Chelativorans sp. AA-79: one gene and its partner. The main gene of each other region encodes a partner of the protein of the gene in region 2 in a complex. Links are inferred from orthologs where the notes say so. Each region holds a gene or a part of one and is shown on either strand. Other genes may lie near its edges.

The links.
Region 1: the proteins of sdhA (region 2) and PVE73_RS13135 are in contact, whole or in part, in a crystal structure (PDB 6C12), measured with the Escherichia coli proteins. The link is inferred for Chelativorans sp. AA-79 from one-to-one orthologs.

The regions. Positions count from the first base shown.
Region 1 is NZ_CP120361.1:2,709,217-2,719,658, forward strand. Bases 2,581-5,573 are described here. They hold PVE73_RS13135 (succinate dehydrogenase assembly factor 2), read left to right. Parts: upstream 2,581-3,929; coding sequence 3,930-4,217; downstream 4,218-5,573. Other genes in these bases: recG (ATP-dependent DNA helicase RecG), read right to left, coding at 2,581-3,823; mfd (transcription-repair coupling factor), read left to right, coding at 4,229-5,573. Also shown: glmS (glutamine--fructose-6-phosphate transaminase (isomerizing)), read left to right, coding at 1-883; PVE73_RS13125 (DUF502 domain-containing protein), read left to right, coding at 995-1,696; more of recG, read right to left, coding at 1,715-2,580; more of mfd, read left to right, coding at 5,574-7,735; PVE73_RS13145 (DsbA family oxidoreductase), read right to left, coding at 7,902-8,585; PVE73_RS13150 (extracellular solute-binding protein), read right to left, coding at 8,594-10,336. UniProt on the Escherichia coli protein: An FAD assembly protein, which accelerates covalent attachment of the cofactor into other proteins.
Region 2 is NZ_CP120361.1:585,631-596,073, forward strand. Bases 4,620-7,613 are described here. They hold sdhA (succinate dehydrogenase flavoprotein subunit), read right to left. Parts: upstream 7,038-7,613; coding sequence 5,202-7,037; downstream 4,620-5,201. Other genes in these bases: PVE73_RS02945 (succinate dehydrogenase iron-sulfur subunit), read right to left, coding at 4,620-5,189; sdhD (succinate dehydrogenase, hydrophobic membrane anchor protein), read right to left, coding at 7,045-7,428; sdhC (succinate dehydrogenase, cytochrome b556 subunit), read right to left, coding at 7,430-7,613. Also shown: tesB (acyl-CoA thioesterase II), read right to left, coding at 1-603; PVE73_RS02925 (ubiquinone biosynthesis hydroxylase), read left to right, coding at 691-1,938; PVE73_RS02930 (OsmC family protein), read left to right, coding at 1,970-2,410; PVE73_RS02935 (Glu/Leu/Phe/Val dehydrogenase dimerization domain-containing protein), read left to right, coding at 2,547-3,659; peptide-methionine (S)-S-oxide reductase MsrA, read right to left, coding at 3,663-4,307; more of PVE73_RS02945, read right to left, coding at 4,410-4,619; more of sdhC, read right to left, coding at 7,614-7,837; PVE73_RS02965 (DoxX family protein), read right to left, coding at 8,025-8,429; PVE73_RS02970 (GNAT family N-acetyltransferase), read right to left, coding at 8,521-8,982; PVE73_RS02975 (hypothetical protein), read left to right, coding at 9,174-9,500; PVE73_RS02980 (hypothetical protein), read left to right, coding at 9,550-10,443. UniProt on the Escherichia coli protein: Two distinct, membrane-bound, FAD-containing enzymes are responsible for the catalysis of fumarate and succinate interconversion; the fumarate reductase is used in anaerobic growth, and the succinate dehydrogenase is used in aerobic growth.

The DNA of each region.
Region 1 (10,442 bases), 2.1 Mb from region 2 along the record:
CTATGCGCGGCTGCCCGTCGACATCGATATCGCGTCGGAGTTCCGCTACCGCGAGATGCCGCTGTCGAAGTCGAGTGCCGCCCTCTTCGTCTCGCAATCGGGCGAAACGGCCGACACGCTCGCATCGCTACGCTACTGCCGGCGCGAAGGCGTGCCGATCGCTTCGATCGTGAATGTGCGCGATTCGACCATGGCGCGGGAGAGCGACGGGATCTTCCCGACGCTTGCCGGTCCCGAGATCGGCGTGGCCTCCACCAAGGCCTTCACCTGCCAGCTCTCGATCTTCGCCGCGCTCGCGGTGCGGGCGGGGCTGGAACGCGGGACGCTCTCCCGGGAAGAGGCAGGCCGGCTCGTGCGCGCGCTTTCGGAGGCGCCGCGCTATGCCGCGCAGGCGTTGAAGCTGGAAGGGCGCATCGAGCAAGTCGCGCGCGAACTCGTACATGTCCGTCATGTGCTCTATCTCGGCCGCGACACGAGCTATCCGCTGGCGCTCGAAGGCGCACTCAAGCTCAAGGAACTGTCCTACATCCATGCGGAGGGATATGCGGCGGGCGAATTGAAGCACGGCCCCATCGCGCTGATCGACGAGACCATGCCGGTGGTCGTGATCGCGCCGGATGACCGCATTTTCGAGAAGACCGTGTCGAACATGCAGGAAGTAGCCGCCCGCGGCGGGCGCATCATCCTGATCACGGACGAGGAGGGCGCATCCCGCACCTCGCTCGAAAAGTTCGAGACGATCGTGATGCCCGCCATGCCGGAATTCATCGCGCCGATCGTCTATGCTCTGCCGGTGCAGATGCTCGCCTATCACACGGCGGTGGCGCTGGGGACCGATGTCGATCAGCCCAGGAACCTCGCAAAGTCCGTCACGGTGGAGTAGGGCGCAGTTGGCTTTCGCTTTGTTCTGGACGGGAGGTGGCGCCGTCACGTAAAGTTTCGGCGTGTCGTATACATTCCTCCACCATAGCAATGTTCGAGGTGCTGCCCGGTGATGACGCGCCTGCGCAACTACTTCCTGACCGGCTTCGTTGTCGCCGCGCCGCTGGCCATAACGGCTTATCTCGTCTGGGGGTTCATCGGCTGGGTGGATTCCTGGGTGAAGCCCTATATCCCTGCACGCTACAACCCGGACAATTATCTGCCTTTCGCGGTGCCGGGCTTCGGCCTGATCGTGGCGGTGGTGCTGATCACGCTGATCGGCTTCCTGACGGCGAACTTCATCGGCCGAAGCATCGTCTCCTACGGCGAGTATTTTCTCGACCGCATGCCCTTCGTGCGCAGTGTTTACAAGACGCTGAAAAACATTCTGGAGACCGTGCTGCACGAACGCTCCGACACTTTCAAGAAGGTCGGCCTGATCGAGTATCCGCGCAAGGGTCTCTGGGCGCTGGTCTTCATCGCAACCGAGGCCAGGGGCGAGGTCCGCGATCTGACGGGGAACGATGCGGATCCCGCGGTGGCCGTCTTCCTGCCCACCACGCCCAATCCCACCTCGGGCTATCTGCTCTACGTGCCGAGGAACGAGATCATGGAACTGGCGATGACCGTGGAAGACGGCGCCAAGCTCATCATCTCCGCCGGGCTGATCTCACCGGAATACCAGCAGGAAACGAAGAAGCTTGCGGACGAGGCAATGGCCGGGAAGGCACGGCGCGCGCCGGCGGGAAACGGTGAAGATTCGCTGGCGAAGTAGTGCTTCCCGGTGGCACCTTTACCCCGCCCGCAGAAGCCGCACCGCCTCGTCCTTGCCGAAGAGATAAAGAAGGACGCGGAGCGCCCGGCCGCGCTCGCCCGCAAGCTCGGGGTCGCGCGTTAGGAGAAGCCGCGCATCGTCGCGCGCTGTGGCGAGAAGCTCGGCATGGAATTCCAGCCGCGCCACCTGGAAGCCCGGCATTCCGGACTGGCGGGTGCCCAGAAGGTCGCCTTCGCCGCGCAGCCTCAGGTCTTCCTCTGCGATGACGAAACCGTCCTCGGTGTCGCGCAGGACGGCCAGACGACGCTTCGCCACCTCGCCCAAGGGCGGCTTGTAGAGGAGCACGCAGGAGGACGGTTTGTCACCGCGCCCGACACGGCCTCTGAGCTGGTGCAACTGAGCGAGGCCGAATCGCTCGGCGTGCTCGATCACGATGATGGTCGCGTCCGGCACGTCGACGCCCACCTCCACCACGGTCGTTCCGACGAGGATGCGCGTCCGGCCTTCCTTGAAGGCACGCATGGCCTCGTCCTTCTCCCGCGCGGCCATGCGGCCATGCACGAGGCCGACGGTCTCCCCGAACACGTGCTTGAGCGAGGCGAAGCGGTCCTCGGCGGAGGTCAGCTCAATGGCATCGGAGTCCTCGACGAGCGGACAGATCCAGTAGACCTTCTGGCCTTCCCCGATCGCGCTTCGCAGGCGTTCCACCAACTCGTCGAGCCGGTCCGTCGGCATGGTGACGGTGCGGATCGGCTTGCGGCCGGCGGGTTTCTCCGTCAGCCGCGAAACATCCATGTCGCCGAAGGCCGAAAGCACGAGCGTGCGCGGGATGGGGGTGGCCGTCATGACGAGCATGTCCGGTGCATCGCCCTTTGCGCTGATGGCAAGCCGCTGATGGACGCCGAAGCGGTGCTGCTCGTCGATGATCGTCAACACGAGATCGCGGAACTTGACCGATTCCTGGAAAAGCGCATGGGTGCCGATCACGAAGGCGACATCCCCGGAGGCGATGCCGTCGAGGATCGCCTGACGCTCTCGGCCCTTCTCGCGGCCCGTGAGCAGCGCGGTCTTGAGGCCGGCAGCCTGGGCAATGGGCGCGATGGTGGAAAGATGCTGCCGGGCGAGGAGTTCCGTGGGCGCCATGAGCGCGGATTGTCCGCCGGCTTCTGCCGCCCGTGCCATGGCCAGCAGCGCCACGACCGTCTTGCCCGCGCCTACATCGCCCTGAAGGAGCCGCAACATGCGCTCTTCCTTTGCAAGGTCGCCGAAGATATCTGCAACCGCGCGCTGCTGGGATGGCGTGAGCGAATAGGGCAGCGCCTGCTTGATCCGTGCGGCGAGGGCACCGTCGCCCCGGAGCGGGCGGCCGGCGAGCTTGCGCGTGCGGGCGCGGACAAGAGCGAGCGAAAGCTGGCTTGCGAGCAGTTCGTCATAGGCAAGCCGCTGCCATGCGGTGTTCTCGGGTGAGATATCCTCCACGCTCCTGGGATCGTGAAGGCGTTGGAGCGCTGCGCGGAAGGAGGGAAATCCCAGCCGGGCTTGCAGCCCCTCGTCCTGCCATTCCGGCATGTCCGGTACGCGCGCGACGGCCTGCGCGATGGCGCGGCGCAGCACCTTGGGCGAAAGGCCGGCGGTGAGCGGGTAGACAGGCTCCAGCGGCGGCACGGTGTCGGCTTCCGCGATCGGCACGATATAGTCCGGGTGAACCATCGAAGCGCGGCCGTTGAACCATTCCATGCGGCCCGAGGCCAAAACCTCGCCGCCGACGGGGAGCTGCTTTTCGAGATAGGCCTGGTGGGCGTGGAAGAAGGTCAGAGCGATCTGCCCCGTCTCGTCGAAGGCGAAGACGCGGTAAGGTACGTTCTTCTTGCCGCGAGGCGGCGGCTGGTGGCGGTCCACCGTCAGTCTCAACGTCACGATTGCGCCCTGCGGTGCATTGGCGATGTCCGGTCGGTTGGTGCGGTCGATCAGCGAGTGGGGCAGCACGAACAGGAGATCGCCCACCCGCAGGGGGCGATTCGTTAGGTCCGCCGGCACGACATTGGCGATCAGCCCGGCCGTGCGGTCGCCTATGCCTTCAAGCACGGTTGCCGGAGCAAAGAGCGGGTCGAGAAGCGAAGGGCGCATGGACAGAACCTAATGGCAGCAGGGCGATGAGGAAATGCTTTGGAGAGGCTGACTTTCCACAGGCGAGACGCTATATGCCCCTTCTCACCGCGAAAGGCATGGCTCAATGACTGGAACAACGCGTTCAAGCGCCGATCTCGACCCGCGCAGGCGTCGCGCTCTCGTGCGCGCGTGGCGGCGCGGCATGCGCGAGATGGACCTAGTGCTCGGCGGCTTCGCGGATTCGCACATAGGGGCGCTGTCGGACGAGGAACTGAACCAATTCGAGGCGCTGCTGGAAGTGCCTGATACGATGCTTCTGCAATGGGTCACCGGCGAGCGGCCCGTAGCGGAGCCCTATGATACCACGCTTTTCAAACGCATTTGCGCCGCCGGTGGCGCGCCGAGCATCTGACAGATACCGAAATGACCGAACTGATCGATCCTATCGGCCTTGCGTGCCGGAATGGTCCGGCAATCGTGGACGGCGTTGCCGACGGCTACGAGCCCTTCGCTCTCGCCCAGATATCCAACGAGATCGCGCCGGATGAGCCGCTGGTTTTCGTCGTGCGCGACGGCCAGCGCCTGCCGCTGATTGCTGAAGCCTTGCAGTTCGCCGATCCGAGCCTCCCGGTGATGACGCTGCCGGCATGGGACTGCCTGCCGTATGATCGCGTTTCGCCGGGGGCGGATGCCGCCGCCCGCCGACTCGACGCGCTTTCGGCCATGGCAGCGCTCAAACGCCATCCGCACCGCGCGATCGTGCTGGTCAGCGCCAACGCGTTGCTCCAGCGCATGCCGCCCGCCGATCATATCGAGGCGCAGGGCTTTCGCGCCAAGCCGGGCAATCAGGTCGATATGGAGGCGCTGGTCGCGCGGCTGGAGACGGCGGGTTTCGAGCGCGTCCCTTCCGTGCGCGATATGGGGCAATATGCGGTACGCGGCGGCATCCTCGATCTCTTCGCGCCCGGCTGGGAGGAGGCGCTGCGTCTCGATTTCTTCGGCGACACGCTCGATTCTATCCGTGCCTTCGACGTGGCGACCCAGCGCACCACCGGTCAGCGCACCGAGGTGGCGCTGCAGGCCATGAGCGAGGTGACGTTGACGCCGGATACGGTGAGCCGCTTCCGCCGTCATTACATCGAGACCTTCGGTGCGCCCTCACGCGAGGACGCGCTTTACGCCGCGATCTCGGAGGGGCGGCGTTTCTCCGGCATGGAGCACTGGCTGCCGCTCTTTTATGACAGCCTCGAGACCGTCTTCGATTACCTGCCCGACGCGCCGCTCGTCTTCGACCACCTGGCGCAGGAAGCGATCACCGAGCGCCATTCGCTGATCGTCGACCATTATGAAGCGCGCACGCGACAGCTTTCGGAAGGAGCGGGGCTCGGCGATTCAGTACCCTACAAGCCGGTCGAGCCGCAGAGCCTCTATCTCGATCCGCAGGAGGTTTCCGCGGCAGCGGAAACGCGCGTCTTCATCCGGCTCACGCCATTCGCCACGCCGGATGCCGCGGGCGCCAAGGTGTTCCACGCCGGGGCCTCGGCCGGGCGTGGCTTTGCGGAAGAGCGCGCCGACCCCAATGCAAATGTGTTCGACCACGCGGTCAAGCATCTCGGCGAGAAAAGGGCGCGCGGAAAGCACGTGCTGGTCGCCGGCTGGAGCGAGGGCTCTACCGAGCGGCTCGGCCAGATCCTCGCCGAGCACGGGCTCGGCGGCGTGGCGCGCGTGGAAAGCTTGGGCGAGCTTGCGAAGCTGCCGAAAGGGCAGGCCGGTCTCGGCATTCTGCCACTGGAAGCGGGGTTCGAAACGGACCGGCTCGTTATCCTTGCCGAGCAGGATGTCCTGGGCGACCGGCTCGTGCGCCGCTCCAAGCGGCGCAAACGGGCGGCTGACTTCATTTCAGAAGCGAGCGCGCTTTCGGCGGGCGATATCGTCGTTCATGCCGACCACGGCATTGGTCGCTTTATCGGCCTCAAGACCATCGAGGCGGCCGGCGCTCCGCACGAGTGTCTCGAAATCCACTATGCCGGCGACGACCGGCTGTTCCTGCCGGTTGAAAACATCGAACTCCTGTCACGCTACGGCTCCGATTCGGCGGAAGCCACGCTCGACAGGCTTGGCGGCGGGGCCTGGCAGTCGCGCAAGGCGAGGCTGAAGAAACGCCTGCTCGAGATGGCGGGCCAGTTGATCAGGCTCGCTGCCGAGCGGCAGATGCGCCCGGCGACGAAGATCATGCCGCCCGAAGGGGTCTACGGCGAGTTTGCCGCGCGCTTTCCCTATGACGAGACGGACGACCAGCAGACGGCCATCGATGCCGTCTTGGAGGATCTGAGCGCCGGTCGGCCGATGGACCGGCTCGTCTGCGGCGATGTCGGTTTCGGCAAGACGGAGGTGGCGCTGAGGGCCGCCTTCGTGGCGGCCATGGAGGGCTTCCAGGTGGCGGTAGTGGTGCCGACCACGCTGCTCGCCCGCCAGCACTTCAAGACCTTCCGTGAGCGCTTCACCGGCCTGCCGGTCAGGGTGCGGCAGGCCTCGCGTCTGGTCGCGGCCAAGGAACTGGCGGAAACGAAGAAGGGGCTCGCCGAGGGGACGGTCGACATCGTGGTGGGCACGCACGCGCTGCTGGGCTCCTCCATAAGTTTCAAGAATCTGGGCCTGCTCATCATCGACGAGGAGCAGCATTTCGGCGTGAAGCACAAGGAGCGATTGAAAGAACTGAAGGCGGATGTTCACGTTCTGACGCTCTCGGCCACGCCCATCCCGCGCACGCTGCAACTTGCGCTCACGGGCGTGCGGGAGCTTTCGCTGATTGCCACGCCGCCCGTGGACCGCATGGCGGTGCGCACCTTCATTTCGCCCTTCGACCCGCTGGTCGTCCGCGAGACGCTCTTGCGCGAGCGCTATCGCGGCGGGCAAAGCTTCTATGTCGTGCCACGCATCTCGGACCTGGCCGAGGTTCAGGAGTTCCTGCACGAGCAGGTGCCGGAACTCAAGGTGGCGACGGCGCATGGCCAGATTGCCGCCGGTGAGCTCGACGACATCATGAACGCCTTCTACGACGGCAAATATGATGTGCTGCTTTCCACGACCATCGTGGAGTCGGGTCTCGACATTCCTACGGCCAACACGCTGATCGTGCACCGGGCCGACATGTTCGGCCTGGCACAGCTCTATCAGCTGCGCGGCCGTGTCGGACGCTCGAAGGTACGCGCCTATGCGCTCTTCACGCTGCCGGCGAACCGCACGCTCACGCCCACTGCGGAGCGGCGTCTCAAGGTGCTGCAGTCGCTCGATTCGCTGGGCGCCGGCTTCCAACTCGCAAGCCACGATCTCGATATCCGCGGAGCAGGTAACCTTTTGGGTGAGGAGCAGTCCGGCCATATCAAGGAAGTGGGCTACGAACTTTACCAGCAGATGCTGGAGGAGGCGGTGGCGGAGCTGCGCGGAACCGGCGAAGCAGTAGACACCGGCTGGTCGCCGCAGATCACGGTCGGCACGGCGGTCATGATCCCCGAGCACTATGTGCCCGACCTGCAGCTTCGACTGGGCCTCTATCGCAGGCTGGGCGAAATCGAGACGCCGGAGGAGATCGACGGCTTCGGCGCCGAGCTCATCGATCGCTTCGGGCCGATGCCGGAGGAGGTGCAGCATCTCCTCAAGATCGTCTATATCAAGTCGCTCTGCCGGCGCGCCAATGTGGAGAAGCTCGATGCCGGGCCAAAGGGCGTGGTGCTTCATTTCCGCAACAAGGAGTTCCCGGAGCCGGCGGGGCTGGTGCGCTTTATCGGAGAGCAGGGGCAGCTCGCCAAAATCCGGCCGGACCAGAGCGTGGTCTTCATCCGCGATTGGCCGACGCCGGAGAAGCGGCTTGCGGGAGCTGCCATCGTGATGACGCAGCTTGTGCGGCTAGTGGAGAAGCAGGCCGCCTAGATCATTTCAGCGTTTCATAGAAACGCTGAAATGATCTAAGTGACGGCCGATACCATTGAGATGTTTCTTGTGAACGCGCACCATATCGCGAGCATCAGGTAGCCGCGCCTTCGCAACGCGCAACGGCACCGTGTCCACCCGATCGCCCTCAGCCGCAACCGACAATCTACCCCTGCTCTTTGTCCAACTCGCCTTTCTCCTTCGCCTCGCTCACTTTGGCGATGGCGTCGGCCAGCGCTTCCGGCGGCTGGGCGCCCATGAGCGCGTAGCGGCCTTCGAGCAGGAAGCAGGGGACGCCGGTGACGCCCATGCGCCGCGCGGTTTCGATCTCCGTCGCGACCTCGTCCCCGTCTGCAGGGGAGGGAAGCAGCGTCTCGACCAGGGACGCATCCATTCCCGCATCCCGCGCGGCGTCGATCAGCACGGCGTGATCGCCGATGTTCCGCCCCTCCTCGAAATAAAGACGGAAGAGGCGCTCCACGAGGATGTTTTGCACGGTTTGGCCCGCCGTTGCCGCCCAGCGGATCACGCGATGCGCATCGAGCGTGTTGGGGGCAACCTTGATGGCCTCGAAATCGTAGGAAATGCCGACGGCTGCCCCCATCTCGCGCAGGCGGTCGTGCGCGGCCTCGAGGCGCTCCAGACTGCCGAATTTCTTCAGCATGTAATCCTGTCGGTCGAGGCCCCCGCGCGGGATCGCCGGATCGAGCTGGTAGGGACGCCAGCGGACCGTCACGTCGATGTCATCGACGTTCGCCATGGCCGCCTGCAGATTGCGCATGCCCAGAAAGCACCATGGGCACACGACGTCGGAGACGACGTCGACGCTGAGATTCGCCTTTTCCGTCATGAAGAATCCTATTGCGGTTTTAGCCACCAGGCGGAGAGGTCGTAGCCGTTGAGCGGCGAGACTTCCGGATGCTGCAAATGGTTCCAGTAGGCGATCCAGACCTTGGTGTTGTGCTGCGTGGGGATCACATAGGCGCCGGAGATGAGAAGCCGGTCGAGCGCGCGGACGGCAGCCACATAGGCCTCTTTGTCGCGCGCGTTGAGCATGGTGTCGATCATGGCGTCAACGGCGGGATCGGCCACGCCGGCGAGGTTGAAGGAGCCCTCCGCCTTCGCTGCTTCCGAACCCCAGCGATAGATCTGCTCGATTCCCGGCGACAGCGTGCCGGAAAAGCCAACCGAGGAGATCAGCATGTCGAAGTCATAGGTCTGCTTACGCTGCTGGATCTGCGCATCGTCCAGCATGCGCAGCGATACCTGGATGCCGAGGCGGGCAAGCGTTCTCTGGAAGACGGCTGCAAGGCGCTCCTGCTCGGCGGAGACGATGAGGATCTCGAAGGTGAAGGGATTGCCTTGCGGGTCCTTGAGCACGCGTCCATCGATCTCGTAGCCCGCTTCCTTCAGCAGGTTCAGCGCTTCGTGCATCGTGTCGCGGTCAATCTCCTCGGTTCCGTCCGCTTTCGCGCCGTAGGTGCCGTTCATGACCTCCGGCTGCACCTTGTCCTGATAGGGCGCGAGGAGCGCCTTCTCCTCTTCGGTCGCCGGCGAACCGAGGGCCGAAAGCTCCGAGCCCTGCCAGTAGCTCAGCGTGCGGTGATACTGGCCGTTGTAGACATTCTTGTTCACCCAGCCGAAGTCGTAGAGCATGGAAAGCGCGCGGCGCACGCGCGGGTCAGCGAACTTCTCACGCCGCGTGTTGAAGAAGAAGCCGCTGACCGCCGGCGGGATTTTCACATCGAAGGATTCGACGATCACGTCGCCGCTCTCGGCGGCGGGGAAGTTGAAATCCCGGGCGATGCTGTTCGGGTCGAGGCCGGTGTAGTCCGAGCCCGCATAAACGGAGCAGAGTCCTTTCTTGAAAGCCTCGAACTGCGCGTTTCCATTGAGAAAATACTCGATCGTGATTTGATCGTAGTTCTGGAAGCCCCGCATGGAGGGTATGTCCGCACCCCAGTAGCTGGGGTTGCGCTTGAAGACGATCCGCTGCCCCGGCGCGACCTGGTCGATGACATAGGGGCCGCTGCCGATGACGGGCTTCAGGGTGGTCTGGTCGAAGGTCTCCTGATCGAACGCGTGGGCGGGAATGACGGGCGTCAGCGCCACCACCAACGGGAATTCCCGGTCCGACTGCTCGTTGAAGGTGAAGCGGACGCTGTGCGCGCCGGTCTTCTCGATCTTCTCGATCCTGGCCATGCGGCTCGAATAGGGCGGGCGGCCCTTCTGCGCGAATGTCTCGTAGGTGAAGATGACGTCCTCGGGCGTCACCGGCTCGCCGTCCGACCACTTCGCGTTCGGGTTGAGGTGGAACTCCGCAAAGGTCCGGTCCTCGTCCATCTCGACCGATTCGGCGAGCAGCCCGTAGAGCGAGAAGGGCTCGGAGCCGTTGCGGCGCATCAGGGGCTCGAAGACGAAATTGCCGAAGATGGTGTCGACCACGCCGCGCGCGGTGGTGCGCATGCTCTTCAGGATGAACGGGTTGAGATTGTCGAAATTGCCCACCACGCAATAGGTGATCTCGCCGCCCTTGGGCGCTTCCGGATTGGCATAGGGGAAATGCGTGAAATCGGCAGGAAGCGCCGGCTCGCCGTTCATGGCGATTCCGTAGACCGGGCCGTCCTGCGCCTGCGCGGACGTCACAAGGATGACGGCCGCGGCCACGGCTGGAATAAGGGAATGGCTGAAATGCATTAAAATCCTC
Region 2 (10,443 bases):
GGCCAGCACGGCCGCCTGCAGGGCGCGGTCGCCCGGCACCGGGCCTGTCGCCCGCATCCAGACGTGCTGGAAGGGCGGCAGCTTGTCGTTTGTCGTGTAGTGCTCGACATTGACCGGCCGGATCTCGACGGGCCGCTCGCGCTGCCAGTAGCGGCGGATGGCCTCGGGCACTTCGGCGCTGAGCATCGCCATGAACTGCGCCTGGCTGCGCAGGGAATCCGGCGCGGGGACTCCTTCCGGCATGGACAACTGGTGCTCCAGCCCTTGCTCGTCCACCTGGAAGGACGCGGAGAGGGCGAAGATGGCCTGTCCGTGCTGGATGGCGACCACGCGGCGGGTGGTGAAGCTGCTCCCGTCGCGAATGCGGTCCACCTCGTAGATGATGGGCACGGCGGGGTCGCCGGGCCGCATGAAGTAGCAGTGCAGCGAATGGACGTGCCTTTCCGGGGCCACGGTGCGCTGCGCCGCGACCAGCGCCTGGCCGATCACCTGCCCGCCGAAGACGCGCTGCCACCCCACCTGCGGGCTGCGGCCGCGAAACAGGTTGTGTTCGAGCTTTTCGAGATTAAGTATGTCGAGAAGCTCCTGCATTGCAGACGACATCCGGGTCCCTCCGACGGCGTTGCGGTACGGTTGAGAAACCGGAGGGCAGGTGCGAAGTCAAGACGTGGACAAGCGGAGAAGCGGATCATGAGCGTGGCGAGCGAAGACAAGCGGCTGAGCGGACCGTTCGACGTCATGATCGCCGGAGCGGGATATGTCGGGCTCGCCATCGCCGTTTCCCTTCGCCACGCCCGCCCTGGAATGAAGGTTCTCGTGGTCGATGCCGCCCCCGAAGGTGCCTGGGAGCGTGACGGCCGCGCTTCGGCTATTGCCGCCGCTGCGACCCGCATGCTGCGTCATGTCGGGTGCTGGGACGAGATCGCGCCGGAGGCCCAGCCCATCACGGAGATGGTCGTCACCGATTCGCGCACGTCTGATCCGGTGCGTCCCGTCTTTCTTACCTTCGGCGGTGAAGCAGCACCCGGCGAGCCCTTCGCCCACATGGTGATGAACCGGGACATGAACGGCGCCTTGCGGTGGCGAGCAAGCGAGCTCGGCATCGACATCGTGCAGGGCGTTGCGGTCGAGGGCTTCGAGACGGACCATGCGGGGGTGAGCGTTCGCCTTGCGAATGGCGTATCGTCCCGCACACGCCTGCTCGTGGCGGCGGACGGCATCAGGTCGCGCCTGCGCGACATGGCCGGCATACGCATCGTCCATTGGGAATACGGACAATCCGGCATCGTCTGCACTGTCGCGCACGAGCGCCCGCATAACGGCCGCGCGGAGGAGCACTTCCTGCCCGCCGGCCCGTTCGCGACACTGCCGCTCAAGGGGAACCGGTCCTCCATCGTGTGGACCGAGCGCACGGAGGATGCCGAGCGGCTGGTAGCAGAGGACGAATTCGTGTTCGAACAGGAGCTTGAGCGGCGTTTCGGCCTCAAGCTCGGCGAAATCCATGTCGAAGGGCCGCGCCGCGCCTGGCCGCTGGGCCTGACGCTGGCGCGCGAATTCGTGAAGCCGCGCTTTGCGCTTGCGGGGGACGCGGCCCACGGCATTCACCCGATCGCGGGCCAGGGCCTCAATCTCGGCTTCAGGGATGCCGCCGCGCTTGCGCAGGTGGTGGTGGAGGCCGACCGGCTGGGCGAGGATATCGGCGCCCTCGACGTGCTGCAGCGCTATGAACGCTGGCGGCGTTTCGAAACAGTGCAGATGGGGGTGACGACGGACGTCCTCAACCGACTCTTCTCCAACGATCTCGGCCCGCTCCGGGCGGTCCGTGATTTTGGACTGGGCCTTGTCGACCGCATGCCCGGCATGAAGAGCTTCTTTGTCCGGCAGGCTTCCGGCCTGACCGGCGGCACGCCGCGCCTGCTGCAGGGCGAGGCCATCTGAGAGAATCCAATCCGCAAAACAGGAGACAGGGATGAAGCGCTACGCAAATGTGAACTGGAACGGTTCCCTCACCAATGGTTCGGGTCGTATCGACAGCACCCAGAGCGGCGCGCTCGGGGACCTGCCGCTGTCCTTCAAGGCGCGCTTCGAGGACGAGACCGGCCGTGCCGGCACCAATCCGGAAGAATTGATCGCCGCCGCGCACGCTTCCTGCTTCTCCATGGCGCTGGCGCACGCGCTCGCCCAGAACGGCACACCGGCCGAGTCGCTTCAGGCAAAAGCGGAAGTCGATCTTCAGCCCAAGCAGGGCGGCGGCTTTGAGATCCGCGGCAGCGCGCTGACGGTTCTGGGCAAGGTGCCCGGCCTCGACGAGGCGAAGTTCAAGGAGATCGCGGCCGGCGCGAAAGAGAACTGCCCGGTGTCGCGGGCACTCGGCGCGATCGACATCACGCTGGACGCCAAGTTCGCCTGATCTCCACAGGCGACAGTTTCGAGCGAAAAAGATGCCGGGAACGCAAGGTGCGTTCGCGGCACCCGTTGTTTTGGCAACCAAAAGTCCGCCGATGGCCCTAGATTCATAGGCGGATAAACATTCGGGGAGGAATGCCATGCTGCACATCCGGGAGCCGAGAACCCTGAAGACGCCTGCCGGCGGCCACTCCCTCTCCATTTCCGACATCACCGCCGATGCTGCCGAACTGCCGTCCTTCGACGGCCACGAGCGCGTCTGGTGCGGCCGTGACGAAAGGCGCGGGCTCACCGCCATCGTCGCGATCCATGACACGACGCTCGGCCCGGCACTGGGCGGCACGCGGATCTGGCCGCATGAAAGCTTCGAGGCCGCCGTTACGGATGCGCTCAGGCTCTCACGGGGAATGACCTACAAATCCGCCGTGGCGGGCCTGCCTCTTGGCGGCGGAAAGGCGGTCATCGTCGCTGATGCGAAGACACAAAAGACCCCGGCACTGCTGACCGCCTATGCCGAGATGCTGACAGCACTGGAAGGCCAGTTCATCACGGCAGAGGACGTGGGCATGACGCTTGCGGACGCCGACTTCCTGCGGGAACGCGCACCAAACGTGGTGGGCACGAGCAAGGGCGGCAGCGGCAATCCTTCGCCCTTCACGGCTGAAGGTGTCTTCCTCGGCATCAAGAAGGCGCTGAAACATCGCAACGGGTCGGCGCGCCTTTCCGGCATCCGCGTGGCCGTTCAGGGCCTGGGCTCGGTAGGCTGGTCGCTCTGCGAGAAGCTCTCCCGCGAAGACGCGGACCTGATTGTGACGGACCTCGATGCAATGCGCGTGGAAAAGGCGCGGAGAGCCTTTGGAGCCACCGCGATCGCCGCCGACGAGGTCGTCGCCGCTGAAGCCGAGGTCTTCGCGCCCTGCGCCCTGGGCGGCGTGATCTCGCAGGAGACCCTCCGCTCGTTGAAGTCCGGAATCGTGGCGGGCTCTGCCAACAACCAGCTCGCAAGGCATGAGGACGCGCGTCTTCTGATGGAGCGCGGTGTTCTCTATGCGCCGGACTACGTCATCAATGCGGGCGGGCTCATCAATGTTGCGGCGGAGCTTTCGCCCTTGGGCTATGACCCGGAAGCCGTCATGGCGCGGCTCGGAAAGATCCCCACGGTGCTGGGTGAGATCTTCGCCCGCGCCGAGGCGCAGAAGCGGCCGACCAACGACATCGCGGCTGAAATCGCGATGGAACGCATTCGCCGATAACGGCTACTTCACGATCCCGCGCAGCGCGGTCTCACCCCAGACCTGCCTCAGCCTGGCATCCCGGCCGCAGCCCTCGCGATAGCCTTTGTAGGCATTGGCCTTGGTGACATAGCCGAAGCGGGAGAGGATGCGTTCGTCGCTCTGATAGTAGTCCTGATGGTAGTCTTCGGCCGGCCAGAAGGTCGAGGCCGGCTCGATGGGCGTGGCGACGGGGATGCCGAGCTCCTCCTCCGCGGCGGCCTTGGCTTTCTCCGCCGCCTGCCGCTGCGCATCGTTCAGGACATAGATCGCGGTGGTGTAGGCATGGCCCCGGTCGCAGAACTGGCCGCCTTCGTCGGTCGGGTCGACCGAATGGAAGAAGACGTCGAGGAGTTGATCGTAGCCGACACGGGTGTCGTCATATTCGATCCTGACCGCCTCGCGGTGGCCACCGGAGGAATAGTCGTCATAGGTCGGGTTCTGCGTCTCCCCGCCGGTGTAGCCGGACGTCGTGGAAAGTACGCCCGGCACATGGTCGAAATCGGCTTCCACGCACCAGAAGCAGCCGCCTGCGAAAATCGCCGTTTCTGTTTCGGCCGCCGAGGGCTGTGTGCCTGCGAACGCGAGAGCAAGAAGACATCCCGCCATTCCTGCAAAGCGATGGAGCATATGCCGATCCTCCCGTGCTCGAGACATTTCCGGCATGGGTAGCACGGTTCAGCGCTCACGCGCCTACACGCCTGCGTGATCGGCGCTGCTGGGGATCTGCGGTCAGACCTGCCGTTCGACCATCATCTTCTTGATCTCGGCTATCGCCTTCGCCGGGTTCAGCCCCTTCGGGCAGGTTTGGGTGCAGTTCATGATCGTGTGGCAGCGATAGAGCCGGAAGGGATCCTCCAGATTGTCGAGCCGCTCGCCCGTGGCCTCGTCGCGTGAATCGATCAGCCAGCGATAGGCCTGCAGAAGCACGGCCGGCCCCAGATAGCGCTCGCCGTTCCACCAGTAGCTGGGACACGAGGTCTGGCAGCAGAAGCAGAGGATGCACTCGTAGAGGCCGTCGAGCTTCGTCCGGTCCTCGTGGCTCTGCTTCCACTCGGTCGCGGGCTCCGGTGTCACCGTCTGCAGCCAGGGCTCGATCGAGGAGAGCTGGGCGTAGGGGATCGACAGATCCGGCACGAGATCCTTCACCACCGGCATGTGCGGCAGCGGATATATCCGCACCGCGCCTCCGATGTCGTCCATGCCCTTGGTGCAGGCGAGCGTATTCGCGCCGTCGATGTTCATTGCGCAGGAGCCGCAGATGCCCTCGCGGCAGGAGCGGCGGAAGGTGAGTGTCGCGTCGATCTTGTTCTTGATCCAGATCAGCCCGTCGAGCACCATCGGCCCGCAGTCGTCCATGTCGACATAATAGGTGTCGAGACGGGGGTTTTCCGTATCATCCGGCGACCAGCGGTAGATGCGGTACTCGCGCAGGTTCTTCGCACCCTCTGGCTTCGGCCAGACCTTGCCCTGCTTGACCTTGGAGTTCTTGGGAAGAGTGATTTCGACCATGATGTCCTCCGGTCAGTAGACCCGCTTTTTCGGTGCAATCTTTGCCGGGTCGATACCGCCCTCCTCGGGCTTCAGCATCGGCTCGGTATGCACCGCGCGATAGGCAAGGCGGACGGTGCCGTCCGGCTCCACCCAGGAGAGCGTGTGCTTGCGCCAGTTCACGTCGTCGCGCTCGGTGAAATCCTCGCGCGCATGCGCGCCGCGGCTCTCCTTGCGCGCCTCGGCCGAGTAGACCGTGGCGATGGCATTCGCCATCAGGTTTTCGAGTTCGAGCGTCTCGACCAGATCGGAGTTCCAGATCATCGAGCGATCGAACACCTTGACCTCCGGAAGCTCGTTCCAGATGGCGGAGATGCGCTCGCAGCCCTGTTCCAGGGATTCCTGCGTGCGGAACACCGCCGCATCCTCCTGCATGGCGCGCTGCATCTTCTCGCGCAGCGCCGCCGTCGGCGTGTCGCCATCGGCGTGGCGGAGCCGATCGAAGCGGTCCATGATCTTCTCGCAGGCGGCCGTGTCCACCGGGGGTACCTTGGATGTGCGGTCGACAACCTGGCCCGCGCGGATCGCAGCCGCGCGGCCGAACACCACGAGATCGATCAGCGAGTTGGAGCCCAGGCGATTTGCCCCGTGCACCGAGGCGCAGGCCGCCTCTCCCACGGCCATGAGCCCGGGGGCGACGGCGTCCGGGTTGTCCGGGGTCGGGTTCAGCACCTCACCCCAGTAGTTCGTCGGGATGCCGCCCATATTGTAGTGCACGGTCGGCAGCACCGGGATCGGCTCGCGGGTCACGTCCACGCCGGCGAAGATGCGGGCCGATTCGGCGATGCCGGGCAGCCGCTCGTGGATCACTGCCGGATCGAGATGGTCGAGATGCAGGAAGATGTGGTCCTTGTCCCTGCCCACGCCGCGCCCTTCGCGGATCTCCAGCATCATGCAGCGGGAGACCACGTCGCGCGAAGCCAGGTCCTTGGCCGACGGGGCGTAGCGCTCCATGAAGCGCTCCCCTTCGGAGTTGACGAGATACCCGCCCTCGCCGCGCACACCCTCGGTGATGAGACAGCCCGCGCCGTAGATGCCGGTGGGATGGAACTGGACGAACTCCATATCCTGCAGCGGCAGGCCGGCGCGTACGATCATGCCGTTGCCGTCGCCCGTGCAGGTATGTGCCGAGGTGCAGGAGAAATAGGAACGCCCGTAGCCGCCGGTGGCGAGCACGACCATCTTGGCAGCGAAGCGATGGATCGTGCCGTCCTCCAGGTTCCAGGCCACAACGCCCGTGCACACGCCGTCATCGGACATGATCAGGTCGAGCGCGAAATATTCCACGAAGAACTGCGCGTGGTTCTTCACCGACTGGCCGTAGAGCGTGTGGAGGATCGCGTGGCCGGTCCGGTCGGCTGCGGCACAAGTGCGCTGCACCGGCGGGCCATCGCCGAAATTCTGCATATGGCCACCGAAGGGCCGCTGGTAGATCCTGCCGTCCTCCGTGCGGGAGAAGGGCACACCGTAGTGCTCGAGCTCGTAGACGGCAGCCGGCGCCTCGCGGGCGAGATATTCCATGGCGTCTACGTCGCCCAGCCAGTCGGACCCCTTCACAGTATCGTAGAGGTGCCACTGCCAGTGATCCGGCCCCATATTCTGCAGCGAGGCGGCGATGCCGCCCTGGGCTGCCACCGTGTGCGAACGTGTCGGGAAGACCTTGGTGATGCAGGCTGTCTTCAACCCCTGTTCGGCCATGCCGAGCGTGGCGCGCAAGCCCGCGCCGCCAGCTCCGACCACCACCACGTCAAAAGCGTGGTCGACATAGGTGTAGGCCCCGCCGGCCTGGTTCTGAACTGCATCAGCCATTTAAAATTCAGCCTCCGAAGGCGATTCTGAGGAGGGCGTAGAGCGCGATGGCTCCCACGACAATGGGAAAGAACGTGTTGAGGATGATGAGCACGATCTTGCTTCCCTCGCCGTGCACGTAATCCTCGATGATCACCTGCATGCCGAGGCGCATGTGATAGACAACGGAAAGGAAGGCAAAGCCAACCAGGAGCGCGACCACTGGTTGCGCGAGGACGGCGCGTACCTCCTCATAGGAGGCGCCGCCATAAACGGCGACGAAGCCGATGAAGAAGATGATGAGCGGAATATTGGAAACCGCCGTCAGACGCTGGCGCCAGAAGTGCTCGGTGCCGCCCCGCGCGGAACCCAGGCCGCGGACCTTGTTCAGGGGAGTGCGCATGTCGGCCATCTCAGAGCCCTCCGCGGATCGCCCAGGCGCAGATCCAGAGAACGAGCGTCAGGAGGATGGAACCCACGAGATTGGCGATGGCGATGTTGCGCGAAGTCTGCTTCTCCAGCCCGTGGATCGTATCCCAGATGAGGTGGCGGATGCCGCCCAGCATGTGGTGGATGAGCACCCACGAATAGCCGAAGATCACGATCCGGCCGATAATCGAGCCGAAAAGCCCGTTGATGAAATCGAACCACTCCCTCGAGCTTGCCGCCGCAAGCAGCCACAGCGCGAAGAGCAGGATGCCGAAATAGAGTGCTGCGCCGGTGATGCGGTGCAGGATCGACATCGCCATGGTGGGCGTGAAGCGATAAATCTGCAGGTGGGGCGAGACGGGCCTCGCCTGGGTGGCTGTGGATTTGCTCATGGCTTCCCCATTTCATCGCCGGCAGACGAGGCACGGAAAGGCGGGGGTGACTCACCCGCCCTTGCCCCAAGCCACCGGCAGTGGCTTTCTAATGCGGTTTTTGCGGTGCGTCAAAGCCGCATGACGAGTCTCAGGCCACTGAATCGGTTGAAGCTTCGAGCTTTGTGCCGGTTCCGGGCGCGGGTCCTTATTCGCGCCAGATGAAACCCCGGTGGATCGCCAGCTTGTTACCCGGCCCGCAGACCGAGGCGAACAGAAGGCCGGCAAAGAAGCTGAAGTGATCGACAAAAAAGCCGAACTCCGCTTCGCTGCCACTCCAGCGTGAAGGTCCATGGAAGGCGAAGGCCAGGAAGATCACGTAGGCGGCGGCAACGAGCGCCGCCTCCGAGAAGAACGCGCCCGTCAGGAAAGCGATCACGAGCGCAATCTCGAAGAAAGCGGCCACCCAGGCAAGCAGCAGCGGAAATGGAAAGCCGGCCGCTGCGATATAGGCGGCCGTGCTCTCCATGCCCGAGAACTTGAAGGCCGCCGCCATCGCGAAGATTCCTGCGAAAATGAGCCTTGCCAGAAGAATTGCAGCAGTCTTTCCCATGCGAGTCCCCTCCGGACGTGGTTTCGACCAGCCTAGGACGCGCGAAAAGCGTTGATTCCGACATCCCGGGAAAAAGTCCAGGCGTACGCCTTCAGCGCGTGTCGAAACGAATCACATGCGTGGTCCAGTCGGCCGGTACGGCGATCTGCTCGTAGAGCTTCCGGCCCTCGACCGGCTGGCGCGGTGCCTGGAGCACGAGCCGCGTCCAGCTACGCTCTTCCGCCTGGTCTCCAATCACGTCGATCAGCGCCCGCGCAATGCCCTTGCCGCGGTGATCGTGATGGACATAGACGTGCTCCACGAGGCCATAGCGCAGGCCGGAGAGCGGGTCCGGCAGGTCGTAGTATATGGCGAAGCCGACGATCTCGCCATCGATTCGTGCGCCGACGATCTCCACCACCCGGTCCTGCAGCAGCGTTTCGGCATAGAACTCGTCGGGCCGGCGGGGGGCGCCGCGCTTCAGCGACTGCGTGTAGTTGGCCAGAAGCGGCGCGAGCGCGTGAGCGTCCTTCAGCCGCAGTGGGGCGATATCGATCACGTGATTCTCACTCATGGGCGGCCCTCCTTCTGGCGCCGGAAGCAATCGGCGAAATCAGCCGCCTCTGTCAATTGCGGCCAGGAAGGCTCGAGGCGGCGTGACAAAGGTTAAGAAAGCGCTAATCTGATGCGCAGGGCCATGCCGCAACAGGAGCGCTGCCGATGCCTTCTTGCCGACATCTTTACCAAAGAGAAAGGTTTTGGGCAGTGGCCGCCCTCCTGATCACGTTCTCGTTGCCCGCTTTTGCGGGCGACCTTGCCGGCGAGCGTAGCTATGTGGACAGTTTCGGGAATCTCGTGATCCACGATCCTTCAGGGTTCAAGCGCATCCTCGTCGGCAGGGGACAGCCCGTCGAAGGGCATGCTCGCCGGAAAATCCGGGAACCGAAAGTGGTCTATCTGGAGGAGGATCGCGGCCGGCTTTACCTGCGCGAGCGGGCAAATTGCCGCTACGGCGCATTGCTGCAAGGGCGCAGCTACATGTATGGGCTGCCGGACGGTGTCGTGCCGGTGCCGACCGTGGCCTGCCGGTGACGCGCTCAGGACGGTCGGGGTGGAAACGCAAGCGCGAGGGGAGTGTCCGATGAGCGAGGCCCGGGCCGCCAGGCAATTGCGCGATCATATCGACTCGCTGCAGACGATGACGCGCTTCGTCCTTGCCACGCTGGCGCTGGCGAGCGGCGTCTACACCTATCTCGGCGTGCGCGACCTGCTAGACGGGTCCACGACCATCGTGTTCTTCGCGGCCATCATCTATTCGGCCGCCGTGTCCGTCGGAATCTACGGCTTCTGGACATATCTGATGCGATTCCTGCCGGAGATGCGCGAGGCGGCCTCGCGCGCTGCGCTCTTCGGCGTGATGGCTATCGGCTCGATGATGATCATCGCCATGTCCTCATGGCTCAATGCGGCGGCGCTGGCAGGTTCGGCAGCGGTCGAGCAGCATCTGGCGAGCACGCTCGAAGACTATACGGGCGATCTCGACCAGGCGCATTCCAATGCGTTGGGAGCGCTCTCCCTCCTGCCCGACATCCAGCGCGCATCGGAACGGTTCGCGAGGCTGGCGGAGGACGAGCGCAGCTCCGGCGCGCTCACCGGGACTTCCGGATCGGGCAGCGTCGTGCAGCTTCTCACACAGATGTCGGCGCAGATGCGGGAGCTGGAGCAGACGATCCAGGCTTCTCGTGAAACCGTGGCCGGCCTGTTCAAACAAGGCCAGGAGCGGCTTGCGGCCATGCGCGCGCTCGTATCCGCGCCCGGGTCGGTGCAGCCGCGTGCGGACCGTTTCGCCGAGGAGGCGGTGGCGATGGCCGGCGTAATCTCCGCGCTCGAGCAGACGTCCATCGCGCCCTCCGTCGCGCGGGCGGCAGCGGATCTTTCCGCCGGCTTCATCGCCCCCGTGGCCGACGGCAGTTCGGTGGATCTGGCCGGGCGGCAGGACCAGGTGATGGCGACGGTGCGCGAATCGGTCTCGGCC